DNA from 3 places in the Bradyrhizobium sp. AZCC 1577 genome. Region 1 is predicted to be linked to each of the others. Evidence: predicted binding sites of a transcription regulator. Region 1 holds the regulator's gene; each other region holds the start of a gene.
The links. Region 1 encodes PhoB, which activates phosphate uptake and scavenging genes when phosphate is short. Its sites were predicted from a motif close to TGTCATNNANCTGTCAT; they were not measured.
Positions count from the first base shown of each region.

Region 2: the regulator PhoB is predicted to act here: its motif matches at 2,460-2,476, upstream of V1278_RS04125 (DUF2794 domain-containing protein).
Region 3: the regulator PhoB is predicted to act here: its motif matches at 2,442-2,458, upstream of phnF (phosphonate metabolism transcriptional regulator PhnF).

Region 1 covers NZ_JAZHRQ010000001.1:1,225,843-1,230,341, reverse strand. The annotation lists gene V1278_RS05680 (aspartate aminotransferase family protein) at 1-1,146, opposite strand, end outside; gene V1278_RS05675 (GcrA family cell cycle regulator) at 1,643-2,152, shown strand; gene phoB (phosphate regulon transcriptional regulator PhoB) at 2,481-3,185, opposite strand; gene phoU (phosphate signaling complex protein PhoU) at 3,196-3,912, opposite strand; gene pstB (phosphate ABC transporter ATP-binding protein PstB) at 3,924-4,499, opposite strand, start outside.
Region 2 covers NZ_JAZHRQ010000001.1:874,187-878,685, reverse strand. The annotation lists gene V1278_RS04140 (ABC transporter permease) at 1-88, shown strand, start outside; gene V1278_RS04135 (Bax inhibitor-1/YccA family protein) at 331-1,122, shown strand; gene V1278_RS04130 (GNAT family N-acetyltransferase) at 1,435-1,965, shown strand; gene V1278_RS04125 (DUF2794 domain-containing protein) at 2,078-2,449, opposite strand; gene V1278_RS04120 (hypothetical protein) at 3,756-3,962, shown strand; gene V1278_RS04115 (DUF1036 domain-containing protein) at 3,965-4,345, shown strand.
Region 3 covers NZ_JAZHRQ010000001.1:5,748,426-5,752,924, reverse strand. The annotation lists gene phnD (phosphonate ABC transporter substrate-binding protein) at 1-626, shown strand, start outside; gene phnE (phosphonate ABC transporter, permease protein PhnE) at 682-1,515, shown strand; gene phnF (phosphonate metabolism transcriptional regulator PhnF) at 1,685-2,413, opposite strand; gene phnG (phosphonate C-P lyase system protein PhnG) at 2,518-2,979, shown strand; gene phnH (phosphonate C-P lyase system protein PhnH) at 2,984-3,592, shown strand; partial or broken gene V1278_RS27360 (carbon-phosphorus lyase complex subunit PhnI) at 3,596-4,499, shown strand, end outside.

The sequences.
Region 1 (4,499 bases):
CACGGATTCCTCGATCTCGGCCTCGGTGACGATCAGCGGCGCGAGGAACCGCACCACATTGTCGCCGGCGCCGACGGTGAGCAATTTCTCGTCGCGCAACGCATTGACGAGATCGCCCGACGGCACCACGGCCTTGACGCCGACCAGAAGCCCCTCGCCGCGAACTTCCGACAGCACGGCGGGATAGCGATCGACGACGGAGGCCAGTTTCTGTTTCAACAGCAGCGACATCTTCTGCACGTGATCGAAGAAGCCCGGCTCCAGCATCACGTCGAGCACGGCATTCGCCGCAGCGATCGCCAGCGGATTGCCGCCGAAGGTCGAGCCGTGCGAGCCCGGCGTCATGCCGCTTGCGGCTTCCGCCGTCGCCAGCACCGCGCCGATCGGGAAGCCGCCGCCCAACGCTTTGGCCAGCGACATCACATCCGGTGTCACGCCGACGCGCTTATAGGCGAAGAGATCGCCGGTGCGGCCCATGCCGGTCTGCACCTCGTCGAACGCGAGCAACAGGCCCTTCTCGTCGCAGAGCTGGCGCAGCGCCTTGAAGAAAGACTGCGGCGCCGAGCGCACGCCGCCCTCGCCCTGCACCGGCTCGATCAGGATGCCCGCGGTCTGCGGGCCGATCGCTTTCTTGACCGCTTCGAGATCGCCATGCGGCACCTGGTCGAAACCGTCCATCGGCGGCCCAAAGCCTTCGAGATATTTGGCGGAGCCGGTTGCTGCGAGCGTGCCCAGGGTGCGGCCGTGGAATGCGCCCTCGAAGGTGACGAGACGATAGCGCTCGGGATGGCCCTTGGAGAATTGATAGCGGCGCACGACCTTGATCACGCCTTCCATCGCCTCGGCGCCGGAATTGCAGAAGAACACGAGGTCGGCAAAGCTCTGCTCGCAAAGCCGCGCGGCGAGCTTCTCGCCATCCGGCGACTTGAACAGGTTCGACATGTGCCAGAGTTTCGTCGACTGCTCCTGCAGCGCCGCGATCAGGTGCGGATGGCAGTGACCGAGCGCATTCACCGCGACGCCCGAGGTGAAGTCCAAATAGCGCTCGCCATTGGTGGCGGTCAGCCAGCAGCCCTCGCCGCGTTCGAAGCCGAGATCGACCCTGGCGAAGACCGGGAGCAGATGCGACGTGGCGCTATTGGTCATGGCAATCACTGAGGTTTGAGACCTGCCTTTGAGACCTGCCGCGGGCGTGCATTGGCGCGAACGCGGCAACAGCCGGTCTTGCGAAAACGAAACGTGCCGCCTCTTAAGGGCGGCACGTGAGAGGCATTCTATGTGGGCGTGGGGCGCTGTCAACACGCCACGGAGCCGGCTTTCCTGCAGTGCAAGATGCTGAAATCCGTAAGATTGCGGTGTGGTGGAAAACACGCAGTGAAATGCCTAGATGTCAGAACATGTGGACGTTCGGGCCCGGACTCTTGCGCCCGAGTCACGCCATATTGTAGCGTTTGGGCTGTCGGGTACGACATCTCGTGCGGCAGTTCTGATCCCTAAGAGTCCATTTTGTACAGGCGTAAACGTTCGGCGCGGTTAGCGCGTCCGGCGAGGGCTAAGGGATTCTGACCGCAGGGATTTTTGAGACGAATGACTCGCCAGCGCTGCCCCCGATCGGCCGGCGCGATGCGAAGGGAAGATTACGATGACGGTTTTGACCTGGTCCGACGATCGCGTCGAACAGCTTAAGAAGCTCTGGGAAGCCGGATTGTCGGCCAGCCAGATCGCCGCGGAACTCGGGAATGTGACGCGAAACGCCGTGATCGGCAAAGTGCACCGGCTGGGCCTTTCCGGCCGTGCCAAGAGCCCCTCCTCGGCCGCCCCGCGGCAGCGCAAGGCACGCCCCGCCCAGCCGATGATGCGGGTGTCGCGCCCGGTCTCGCGCGGCAACACCGCGCTGGCACACGCCTTCGAAGTCGAGATGGAGCCGGATCCGATCGCCTTCGACAACGTCGTGCCGATGAGCCAGCGGCTGTCGCTGCTCGAACTGAACGAGGCCACCTGCCACTGGCCGGTCGGCGATCCCTCGAGCCCGGAATTCTTCTTCTGCGGCGGCAAGGCGCTCACGGGCCTGCCCTATTGCGCCCACCACTCGCGCATCGCCTACCAGCCCGCCGCCGATCGGCGGAGGCAGCAGCCGAAGCAGACGCGGTAAGGGGCGCGCGCCGCTATCTCAACGATGTCGTCCCTGCGAATGCAGGGACCCATAACCACAAGTGCAGGTGGTTATGCTGAGCTGGAGCTCCAGCGCATTTCAACAATCGAGATTGGCGGTTATGGGTCCTCGCGTTTCGCGGGGATGACGGAATAGAGGCGAGAACCCCTCAACTTGTCGTCCCTGCGAACGCAGGGACCCATAACCACAGGTGTCTGTGGTTACGCTGAGCTGGAGCTCCAGCGCATTTCAACAATCGAGATTGGTGGTTATGGGTCCCCGCGTTCGCGGGGACGACGGAGAAGTTCGCGAGGACGGCAACGGAGGGTTACGGCTCGACCTTCGCAAACCGGTCATCCAGCGCGTAACCTGCGCCGCGGACGGTGCGGATCGGGTCCTGCTCGCGGCCGGGGTTGAGCAGTTTGCGCAATCGGCCGATATGGACGTCGACGGTGCGCTCGTCGATATAGATGTCGCGGCCCCAGACGCTGTCGAGCAACTGCTCGCGGCTGAAGACGCGGCCGGGGTGCTCGAGGAAAAATTCGAGCAGGCGATACTCGGTCGGGCCGAGATCGATCTGACGGCCCGAGCGCGCGACGCGGCGCTTTTCGCGATCGAGTTCGATATCGCCATAGGTCAGCACGGTGGCGAGCCGCTCGGGGCTCGCCCGGCGCAAAAGGCCCTTCACGCGCGCCAGCAGTTCCGGCACCGAGAACGGCTTGACTATGTAATCGTCGGCGCCGGTCGCAAGCCCCCGCACCCGCTCGCTCTCCTCGCCGCGCGCGGTCAGCATGATGATCGGCAATTGCTTGGTTTCGGGACGCGCTCTCAAACGGCGGCACAGCTCGATGCCGGAGAGGCCCGGCAGCATCCAGTCGAGCACGACAAGATCGGGCACGCGCTCCTTCAGCCGCGTATCCGCATCGTCGCCGCGGCCGACGGTCTCGACCTCATAGCCTTCAGCGTCGAGGTTGTAGCGCAACAGCGTGGTCAACGCTTCCTCGTCCTCGACCACCATAATGCGCGCGCTCATTCTGCTTTCCTCAAGTGTTGGAGACGGTCGTGGCAAACGTCGTCATGTCGCCCTTCGGGCGCTTGTCGAGCATCTGCTGACCCTCGATCATGTAGAACACGGTTTCGGCGATGTTGGTTGCGTGGTCGCCGATCCGCTCGATATTCTTGGCGCAGAACATCAGGTGGATGCAGAACGAGATGTTGCGCGGATCCTCCATCATGTAGGTGAGGAGTTCGCGGAACAGCGAGGTGCAGATGGCGTCGACTTCCTCGTCGCCCTTCCACACCGCCATCGCCGCCGGCAGATCGTGCGCGGCATAGGCGTCCAGCACCGACTTGACCTGCGATTGTACCAGATCGGTCATGTGCTCGAGGCCGCGCATCAGTTTCAGCGGCTGGAAATCGTTCTCCAGCGCCGCGACGCGCTTGCCCATGTTCTTGGCGAGGTCGCCGATCCGCTCCAGATCGGTGGCAACCCGCATCGCGCCGACGATCTCGCGCAGATCGATCGCCATCGGCTGGCGGCGGGCGATGGTCAGCACCGCGCGCTCCTCGATCAGATGCTGCAGGCGGTCGATCTCGACGTCGGTGGCGACGACGTGCTTGCCGAGCGCGACGTCGCGGCGGACCAGCGCGTCGACGGATTCGGTGATCATGCGCTCAGCAAGGCCGCCCATCTCGGCGACCAGACGCGTCAATTCCTGGAGGTCGCTGTCAAACGCCTTGGCGGTGTGCTCAGAAGCCATCTGTTATCTCCTTAACCAAACCGCCCCGTGATGTAGTCCTGGGTACGTCGATCGCGCGGCGAGGTGAAAATCTTGTTGGTGTCGTCGAATTCGACCAGCTCGCCGAGATACATGAAGGCGGTCTTGTCCGAGACGCGCGCCGCCTGCTGCATATTATGGGTGACGATGGCGATGGTGTAGTCCTCTGCCAGTTCCTGGATCAGTTCCTCGATCTTGGCGGTCGAGATCGGATCGAGCGCCGAGCAGGGCTCGTCGAACAGGATCACCTCGGGCCTGACCGCAACGGTGCGCGCGATGCAGAGCCGCTGCTGCTGGCCGCCGGACAGCGAGAGGCCGCTTGCATTGAGCTTGTCCTTGACCTCGTTCCACAGGGCGCCGCCGCGCAGCGCCTTCTCGACCCGGCCGTCCATCTCCGACTTGGATATCTTCTCGTAGAGACGGATACCGAAGGCGATGTTCTCGTAGATCGTCATCGGGAACGGCGTCGGCTTCTGGAACACCATGCCGACGCGCGCCCGCAGCAGATTGAGATCGAGCTTGGGGTCGAGGACGTTGGTCTGGTCGAGCAAGAGCTGACCGGTGGCGCG
Region 2 (4,499 bases), 350 kb from region 1:
CGCCCTGATCGTCACGGTGGGGCTGGGGCTCGCCGGAACGTTGTTGGCCCTGAACCAAAAGCCGGCCAGCGTGTTACGGAATTTGTGACAATTTGTAGCGGCGGAAGGCAGGGGTTAACACTGCTTTTGCCCGGAAATCGTCGCGAGAAGCGACATTCAGCCGCGCGTGGAAGCTTGCATCGAATGTGCTAGTTTCCCACATACCAGCCAAGATCAGTGGCCGGGTTGATGACGTAAGATTAACGTCGGCAGATCGGGACATCTGAGATAGAAATCTAACCGGCGCCGCAAACCCTTGCGCTCCGCCGGGCAACCAACGGGAATTCGACCATGTCGGACCTAGACCGTAACTACGCTTCTCCTTTCGGCCGGGCTGCCGGACGCGTTGACGCTGCGGCCGTCGATGCCGGTCTGCGCGCCTACATGCTGCGCATCTACAACTACATGAGCATCGGCCTGGCGATCACCGGCCTTGCGGCGCTCGGCGTCTACATGGCCGCGGTGACCACCGACCAGGCCGGCGCCGTCGCCAGGTTCGGCAACGCCTACCTGACGCAGTTCGGCTACGCGATGTATGTCAGCCCGCTGAAGTGGCTGTTCATCCTCGCGCCGCTGGCGATGGTGTTCGCGATCTCGGCGGGCATCAACCGGCTGCGGCCCGCGACCGCCCAGATGCTGTTCTGGGTGTTCTCGGCGCTGATGGGCATTTCGCTGTCGTCGATCTTCCTGGTGTATACGCACACCTCGATCGTTCGGGTGTTCTTCATCACCGCGGCGACCTTCGGTGCGCTCAGCCTTTATGGCTACACCACCAAGCGTGACATGAGCGGCATGGGGTCGTTCCTGTTCATGGGTCTGATCGGCGTCATCATCGCGAGCCTGGTAAACCTGTTCCTGGCGAGTTCGATGCTGCAGTTCATCGTCTCGGTGGTCGGCGTGCTGGTGTTCGCGGGCCTCACCGCCTGGGATACCCAGCGGCTGAAGAACGAGTACATCTACGGCTACGCTTCGGGAGGCGCTGACGTTGAAGAGCGTGCGGCGATTACCGGCGCACTGTCGCTCTACCTGAACTTCATCAACCTGTTCACGCTGCTCCTGCAGCTCCTCGGCCAGCGCGACTAAGCGCTGCCTATCAGGTTCAAGGGTTAAAGCCCCGGCCTCGCGGCCGGGGCTTTTGTTTTGCTCAGTGACCGTCAGTCCCGGCTTGCCGCCTTCACTAAAGCTTCGGCGACCGGGTGCGCTTGGGCCCGGCGAAGCCTTGGCGGAGAAGCCTCGGCGGAGACGGGACCCGGGCATCCACGCCCTGCGCCGTGGCGACAAAGACGTGGATGGCCGGGCATAGGCGAGCGGAAGCGACGCCGTCCTTCAGACGGCTATGCCCGGCCATGACGGAAAGAGCGTTGATCCAGATTTGTCGCCTGATATCCTTTCCCCATGTCCGCTGCCGAAATCCGGCCCGCCACCGAGGCCGACCTCCCCGCCATCACCGAGATCTACGAGCACGCGGTGCGCTACGGCACCGCCACGTTCGAACTCGTCCCGCCCGACCTCGCCGAGATGACCCGGCGATTCAGGGCGCTGTCGGATGGCGGCTTTCCCTATTTGGTCGCCGCCGTCGAAGGCCAGGTGATCGGATACGCCTATGCCGGCCCCTACCGGCCACGGCCGGCCTATCGCTTCACGGTGGAGAATTCGGTCTATTTGAAGCCGGCCACGCACCGGCGCGGTATCGGCCTGCAACTGATGCAGCGGCTGATCGCCGAATGCGAGGCGCGCGGCTACCGGCAGATGATCGCGGTCATCGGCGACTCCGCCAACGCCGGCTCGATCGGCGTTCACACCAAATGCGGCTTCCAGATGATCGGGACGCATCCCAGCGTCGGCCTCAAGTTCGGCCGCTGGCTGGACACGGTCATGATGCAGCGCGCGCTCGGCGAAGGCAGCACGACGGTCCCCGCCTCGTAGTCTGGCCACGCGTGGCACCTCTTTGGCGGTACACCGCAGGGCCCAGGCTCAAAATCGCGAAAACAACCCCATGCAAAGTAGAATGGGCCCCGGCTCGCAGCAGCCCGGCCGATTAAACCACCGCCAGCTTGCGGTCGATCACCAGCAGCACGCGCTCGAGTTCGTGGCCGCGGCGCAGGATCAGTCCGGTCGCCGAGATCACGCTGTACATGCCCTGCTTGCGCGCGAGCCGCGGATCTTTCTCGATGCGATAGATCGGAACTTCGGAAGCGCGGCGGAATACGGAGAACACCGCGCGGTCTTTCAGAAAGTCGATGGCATAGTCGCGCCACTCGCCGTCGGCGACCATGCGCCCATACAGATTGAGGATACGGTTGAGTTCGAGACGATTGAACGTGACGCGATTCGGCGGCGTGCTCGCAGTGGCGACGCGCGCCACTGCGCGGCTATCGCTTGGATCGGTGTCCTCCGATATCAGGGTCATGGAGCGCTCCTGTCATCCAATTTACATGATCGCGCTAACCGCGGGGCGCCGCAAGGGGGTGCAAATACGAAGGAAACTGCGGCGGATGGCCCGATATCGCTGGAAATATCGATTCACGGGATCGTTAGCGGAATCTTATTGCTGCCCTACTTCCGCCAACCGTCCGCCCCGCTAGATTGCGAAAAGAAAATCCTGCGTTGGCCCGGTCCTTTCGGTTCCGGATTCCTCAGCCCCCAGCCCCCCGGGGCCGTCGGGATCGGGCCTGTTCGCAGAGGGAGTTAATCCCGATACTGGGCCAACGAAAGTTGGTCCTTTTTCGTTTGGGGCACTGTTCTCGCAAATGTCGCGCGCGGCTCTGACTTCGCCGATTATGCGACGCTGAATCAAGGTGGGAGAAAAAGCCAGGCCCCGTAGCCCGGAGCTAACTAATGTAATAACAATAGCTGCAGCGAAGGTTGCAGGCGCGAATGGCCTTGATCACCACCAAGTTGATCATGATGATGCCTCCTCCGCTCGCGGACGGACACCTTCGAAGCCATAGTAAAAGGCAAATGCTGGCGGGCGACAACCCACAGGTTAGGACCATGGGCCCCTCAACCCCGGCTTGGAACTCGCTAAAACCGCTTTGCTTGACCGCGCCGCTGTTACAAATCAATCAGGCGCGACTGGTGCTCCGACCTATCCTTCTGCGATCTTGTGGTTACGGCGGAGTCGATTTAAGCAAACCGTAAGGTCAATTGCCGCCGATCAGGCCCATCATGGCGCTCGACAGAATCTGAGAGCGAGGAGGGTAGCTCGCGCATCTGCAGATCGCACCGGCGGCGTAGTTCTCTGGCGACATCTTCGGGCCACCGCTCGGCAGTATTGAAGGCAATGACGTCAAGGGATTGCTGTATTGGCCGCTCATCAGATCCTGAATGACCGTTCGAGATCGGTGGCTTCGTAGTCGGCTTCCCGCAAAGCCCGTCCCAGTCGGCCGGAATAATCTGCCATCAGGTAGATTGTTTCGTCAAACTCATGGGGCAATCGATGGCGTCCAGTTGGACCTACGCATTTCGAAACTCCACGCCACTCACAATGCCGCCTCAACTCGCCAGTGCCAAATCGTTCCCGCAACGCCGGCTCGCTATGCGTAAGTGAGCTCCGCGTCAGTCACGCTTCCGCGAAAGGTCTATTTGATTGACGACCTCGTTGATTTGACACACATTAAAGTTGTGCATTAGCTCGCTCGGGTTCGGGGCGCAGCCCGGAATTCTTCTCTCGATTGATCACTCGCCTCCGTTCCCATTTTAAGAGGAGAGATGTGATGGCAAGGACGACAAGAGAAAGTGATGCTGGAAACGAAGCTTTCGGAATCAGCAAAAACGTCGCACAGCACAAGCCAGGCGTGGATGTCGCGGCCGAAGTGAAAGACGAAGGCGCCGGCAACGATCGGTTCCAACGCAGCGAAAAAAAGGATATTCCGCGCGGCACACTTGCAGAACGCATCGCCAAGTCCACAAAGGGACGCTGACGATGGGAACCGGCCATTCTCAAGTGACCTTCACCAACTCGTATGGGAAAAAGTTGTTCGTCGCTTACATGCGGCGCGATTTTGCCTGCCAGGACCAGTGCGGCGGCATCTGGGACGTTCTCGGCTGGATCAATCTAGATCCGGGCGAGACGGAGACCCGCGCGAACCCAACTAGTAATCGGTGGTATTATTACTACGCGGAAGCCGTGGACGGGGCGGTATGGAACGGTCCACACGTGGCCGAAGTCACGCAATCAAAATTCGAGAAATGCACGTGTCTTGGCGTTGTTGTCGTCAACGGACCATCTACTAACCCCTACCACGACGTGGGTTTCCGAGAACTCGACAATAAAACCTATTCTGGCGTGAATTTTGTTCCCTAGCGATGGTTGAGCGGGTCGACCCCACCAACGCGGCACTCTTTCGGGGAAACACTTTTCGGGGAATACGGCCCGACTGTCTCTGAGGAGTCAGAGTGAGCAGCCAGAAGTGATAATCGGCCTCGGCGGGCACGCCGGCGCGCCGCCCGATGGATAT
Region 3 (4,499 bases), 4.5 Mb from region 1:
AGAACGTCGATCCGAAGGCTTGCTTCAAGACCGTTCGTAATGCCTCGCATGAGGCAAACGGCATGGCGGTGGCGAACAAGCAAGTTGATGCCGCAACGAACAACAGCGAAAGCCTGCGCCGTTTGGAAGTCACCGCTCCCGAAGCCCGCAAGAACATCCGTGTGATCTGGACCTCGCCGCTCATTCCGAGCGACCCGCTGCTCTGGCGCAAGGATCTGGCCGCAGACGTCAAAGCCAAGCTCTATACCTGGGTCCTGAGCTATGGCCGCATCGGAACGCCGGAAGAAATCGCATCCGCGAAGAAGGTTTTGTCTGGTCTGCAATGGGCGCCGTTTATTCCGTCGTCGGACGACCAGTTGCTCCCGATCCGCGTCCTTGAAGCCAACAAGTCGATCATGAAGATCAAGGGTGACGCCAAGCTATCGGCGGAAGAAAAAGCCACCAAGACCGCCTCGCTCGAGGCTGACATCAAGACGTACCAGCAAGCGGCCGACAAGGCCGAGCATGGCGCGTTCATGAAGCAGGTCGCGCCGTTCTTCGAGGCAGACAAGGCCAAGGATCAGGCCAAGCTCAAGAAGCTTATCGGCGAGCTTGCGGCGAACGCTGCGACTGCGCCTACCAACTGATGCTGACGAAGGGCGCCAGCCGCCGTGGTTCGGCGCCCTTTAGACATTTTAGGCCATGACAGACATCATCGCTCCCATCGAAAGCCGGCCGTCGCGGCAGGCCCAGGAACCTCCAGTCCCGCTTTATCCCTTCGCCCGACGAGTGCGGGGTTGGCTGGGCTGGGCGTTCGTTTTCGGCTTGCTGGCCTGGAGTTGGGCTCCGGCCGAAATGTTCCGTGTGTCGGCGCTGTTCACCGACTGGCGCAATATGGCCGAGTTCGGCAGCGCCTTTCTCCATCCGAATTTTCGCGAATGGGATCAGTACATCAGCGACATGGTGGTGACCATCCAGATCGCGATCTGGGGCACCGCCCTGGCAGTCGTGTTTGGCATTCCGTTCTCAATTCTGTGTTCCGCCAATATCTGTCCGCCTTGGATAGTACAGCCAGTTCGTCGGTTGATGGATTCCTGCCGCGCCATCAATGAGATCGTGTTCGCGTTACTGTTCGTTGTGGCGGTGGGCTTAGGCCCATTCGCTGGCGTGATGGCGTTGTTCGTTCACAATCTCGGCGTGTTCGCGAAGCTGTTTTCCGAAGCGGTCGAAGCGGTCGATCCGCGGCCAGTGGAAGGCATTCGCGTGACCGGTGCGGTGCGCGTGCAGGAGGTGATCTTCGGTGTCATTCCTCAGGTGCTGCCGCTGTGGAGCTCGCTTACCCTCTACCGGCTTGAAACTAACGTCCGCTCGGCGACGACACTTGGCATTGTCGGAGCCGGTGGCATCGGCCAGACCCTGTATGAAAGCATCCGGAGTTTTCAGTACGCCGATACGGCCGCGCAAATCATTATCGTGGTCGTGACGGTGATGGTGCTCGATCTCATCAGCGCCTGGATCCGCAAAGTGCTGGTATGATCGTACGCTTCGTCGACTAGACTAGGCTGACTAGACGGCGCTGCAGCGCTCGGCGTCTTGGTGAAGGCGAATAGCCCCCTTACAAATCCATCGATGAAGGGCAATCGATCGGATTTTGCAACAAGCTTCGCTTCTGCGATTGCCAGATCGCGCGGTCGTCTAATCGCCGCTATTGACCATTCTCGATTAGGAACTCGACACGCTCCGCGGCGAAGCGCGCGCGTTTGGTTACCAACGGTTTGCCGCCGGTATCGACATCGGTACTATCGACCACGAGAACGGGACGCCCGAGCGCGAGATCGAGCCTTGCGGCGTCGGAGGCGTCCACGATGGTGGCGGTGACGCGGGTTGAGGCGCGGCGGTAATCGCGAACGCCGTAATGCGCAAGCAGTTTGGTCATTGAGCGTACGTTGGCGAAGACCGCTCCGGCGCCCGGAAAGCGATCGGCGGAAAGCCAATTGGTGCTGACGCAGATCGGAGTGCGGTCAGCGAGCCGCACCGATTCGATCCGGACCAGCGGTGCGCCGGTCTTCAGTCCGAGCTCACGGGCCAGTTCGCGCGTCGCGGGCTCTTCGGAGGCATCGATCAATTGGCCGCGCGGCTCGCGGCCGCCGGCGCCGACGATCTCCGAAAACCGCGTCCGCGAGCGCAAGGGATAGGCGAGGCGCTGCGCCTCGACATAGGTGCCGCTGCCGCGTTCGGCGCGCACCAGGCCGCGTTCGGCAAGCGCAGCCAGGGCACGCCGCACGGTGTGGCGGTTGACCCGATAGGTATCGGCGATCTCGATCTCGCCCGGCAGCTTTTCGCCCGCAGCAAAGCGGCCGTCGGCAATGCCGCGCTCGATACCGTCGGCGACCTGCCGCCACAAGGCGACGCCGGAACTCTCCTGCAGGCTCATGGCGTGGTGATACCAGAAATTATCCGTTTGTCACGAAACAGTCATGGCGCTCCGTTATCAAGTTGTCTATTATCATAGACAACTTGATTCAGGCAAGGTTGCTCATGGGATTGACCGGGCGGAACAGCAGAGAGGCGCAGCGCAAGGCCGCGATGGCGGTGCTGGCGCATTCCGAGGCCGGCGACATTGCGGGCCATCTCGCGGCGATCGCGGTACCTGCGCACGAGAACCTGCGCGAGCCGGAGAATGGCCTTGTGATGGTGCGCGGCCGCATGGGCGGCGACGGTGCGCCGTTCAATCTCGGCGAGGCCACGGTGTCGCGCGCGGCGGTGCGTCTTGCGACCGGCGAGGTCGGCTTCGGCTACGTGCTCGGCCGCGACAGGCAGAAGGCGCAGATGATCGCGCTGTGCGACGCCATGGTGCAGTCGACGGAGCTTTCGGGCGAGGTCGAGACCAAGGTGATCGGGCCGTTGCGCGCCGCCATGATCGCCGATCGCAGCCGCAAGGCGGCCGAGGCTGCGGCGACGCGGGTCGATTTCTATACCATGGTGCGCGGCGAGGGGTGATGCGATGACGACGGTTGCAGAATTGCCCGCAGGGTTTGCCGACAAGGTGTTGTCGGCGCAGTCGACCTTCCGCGCCGTGATGGATGCGATGGCGCGTCCCGGCAGCGCGCAACGGGTCACGGCGTCTGTCGGCGCGCCAGCCGGGATGATGCGCGGCGCGGCCGCCATCGCGCTGACGCTGTTCGATCACGACACGCCGATCTGGCTCGATGCCGCGATGTCGGCCACCCCTGATGTGGCGAAGTGGCTTAAGTTCCATGCCAGTGCGCCGGTGGTCGCGGATTCCTCGATCGCCAGCTTCGCCCTGGTCGGCGACGCCAAGAATCTGCCGGCGCTCGATCGCTTCGCGTTCGGCAGCAACGAATATCCTGACAGGTCGACGACGCTGATCCTGCAGGTCGAGAGCCTGACGCAGGGGCCTACATTCGAGGTGAAGGGGCCGGGCATCGACGGTACGGCGCTGCTGCAGGCGACGCTCCAGCCGCGCGACCTCTTTCGGCGGCTCACCATCAACGAAGCCCTGTTCCCGCGTGGCATCGATGTCGTGCTGGTCCATGACGACTTGATTGTCGCAATCCCCCGAACCACGCGGCTGGTCGCAAGCGGAGCATAGCCCATGTATGTAGCCGTCAAAGGAGGCGAACGCGCCATTGAGAACGCCCACCGCGCTGCTGGCGCATGAGCGGCGTGGCGACCGTGATGTGCCCGAACTCTCGCTGGCGCAAATTGCCGGGCAGCTCTCGCTCGGCGTCGATCGCGTCATGACCGAAGGCTCGCTCTACGACCGCGAGCTGGCGGCGCTCGCGATCAAGCAGGCGCGCGGCGACCTGATCGAGGCGATCTTCCTGGTTCGGGCCTTCCGCGCCACGCTGCCTCGTTTTGGCGCGACCGAGCCGGTCAACACCGGCGAGATGCAGGTGCGCCGGCGCATCTCCTCGACCTTTAAGGATATTCCGGGCGGCCAGATCCTGGGGCCGACGTTCGATTATACCCATCGCTTGCTGGACCCGCAGCTTGCGGACGGCTTTGTGCCGGAGCAGCCGGCGACGTCGGAGGCAACGCAGGCGGCAACGCCGCGCGTCACCGACATTCTCGGTCGCGATGGCTTGATCGAGCCTTCGCCGGCAGCGGATGCCGGCGCGCCGGTCGGCGATCTCACGCGCGAGCCGCTGAGTTTTCCGGCCGACCGCGATCTGCGGCTGCAAAATCTTGCGCGTGCCGACGAGGGGTTCCTGCTGGCGCTCGGCTACTCCTCGCAGCGCGGCTATGGCCGCAACCATCCCTTTGCCGGCGAAATCCGCTTCGGCGAGGTGGAGGTGGAATTCTACGCCGAGGATGCGGGCTTTGCTGTCCCGCTCGGCTCGATCGCGCTGACCGAGTGCCAGATGGTCAACCAGTTCAAGGGATCGGCGACCGAAGCGCCGTGTTTTACGCGCGGCTATGGCCTGGCCTTCGGACAAAGCGAGCGCAAGACCATGTCGATGGCGTTGGTCGATCGCAGCCTGCGCGCTCGCGAGCTG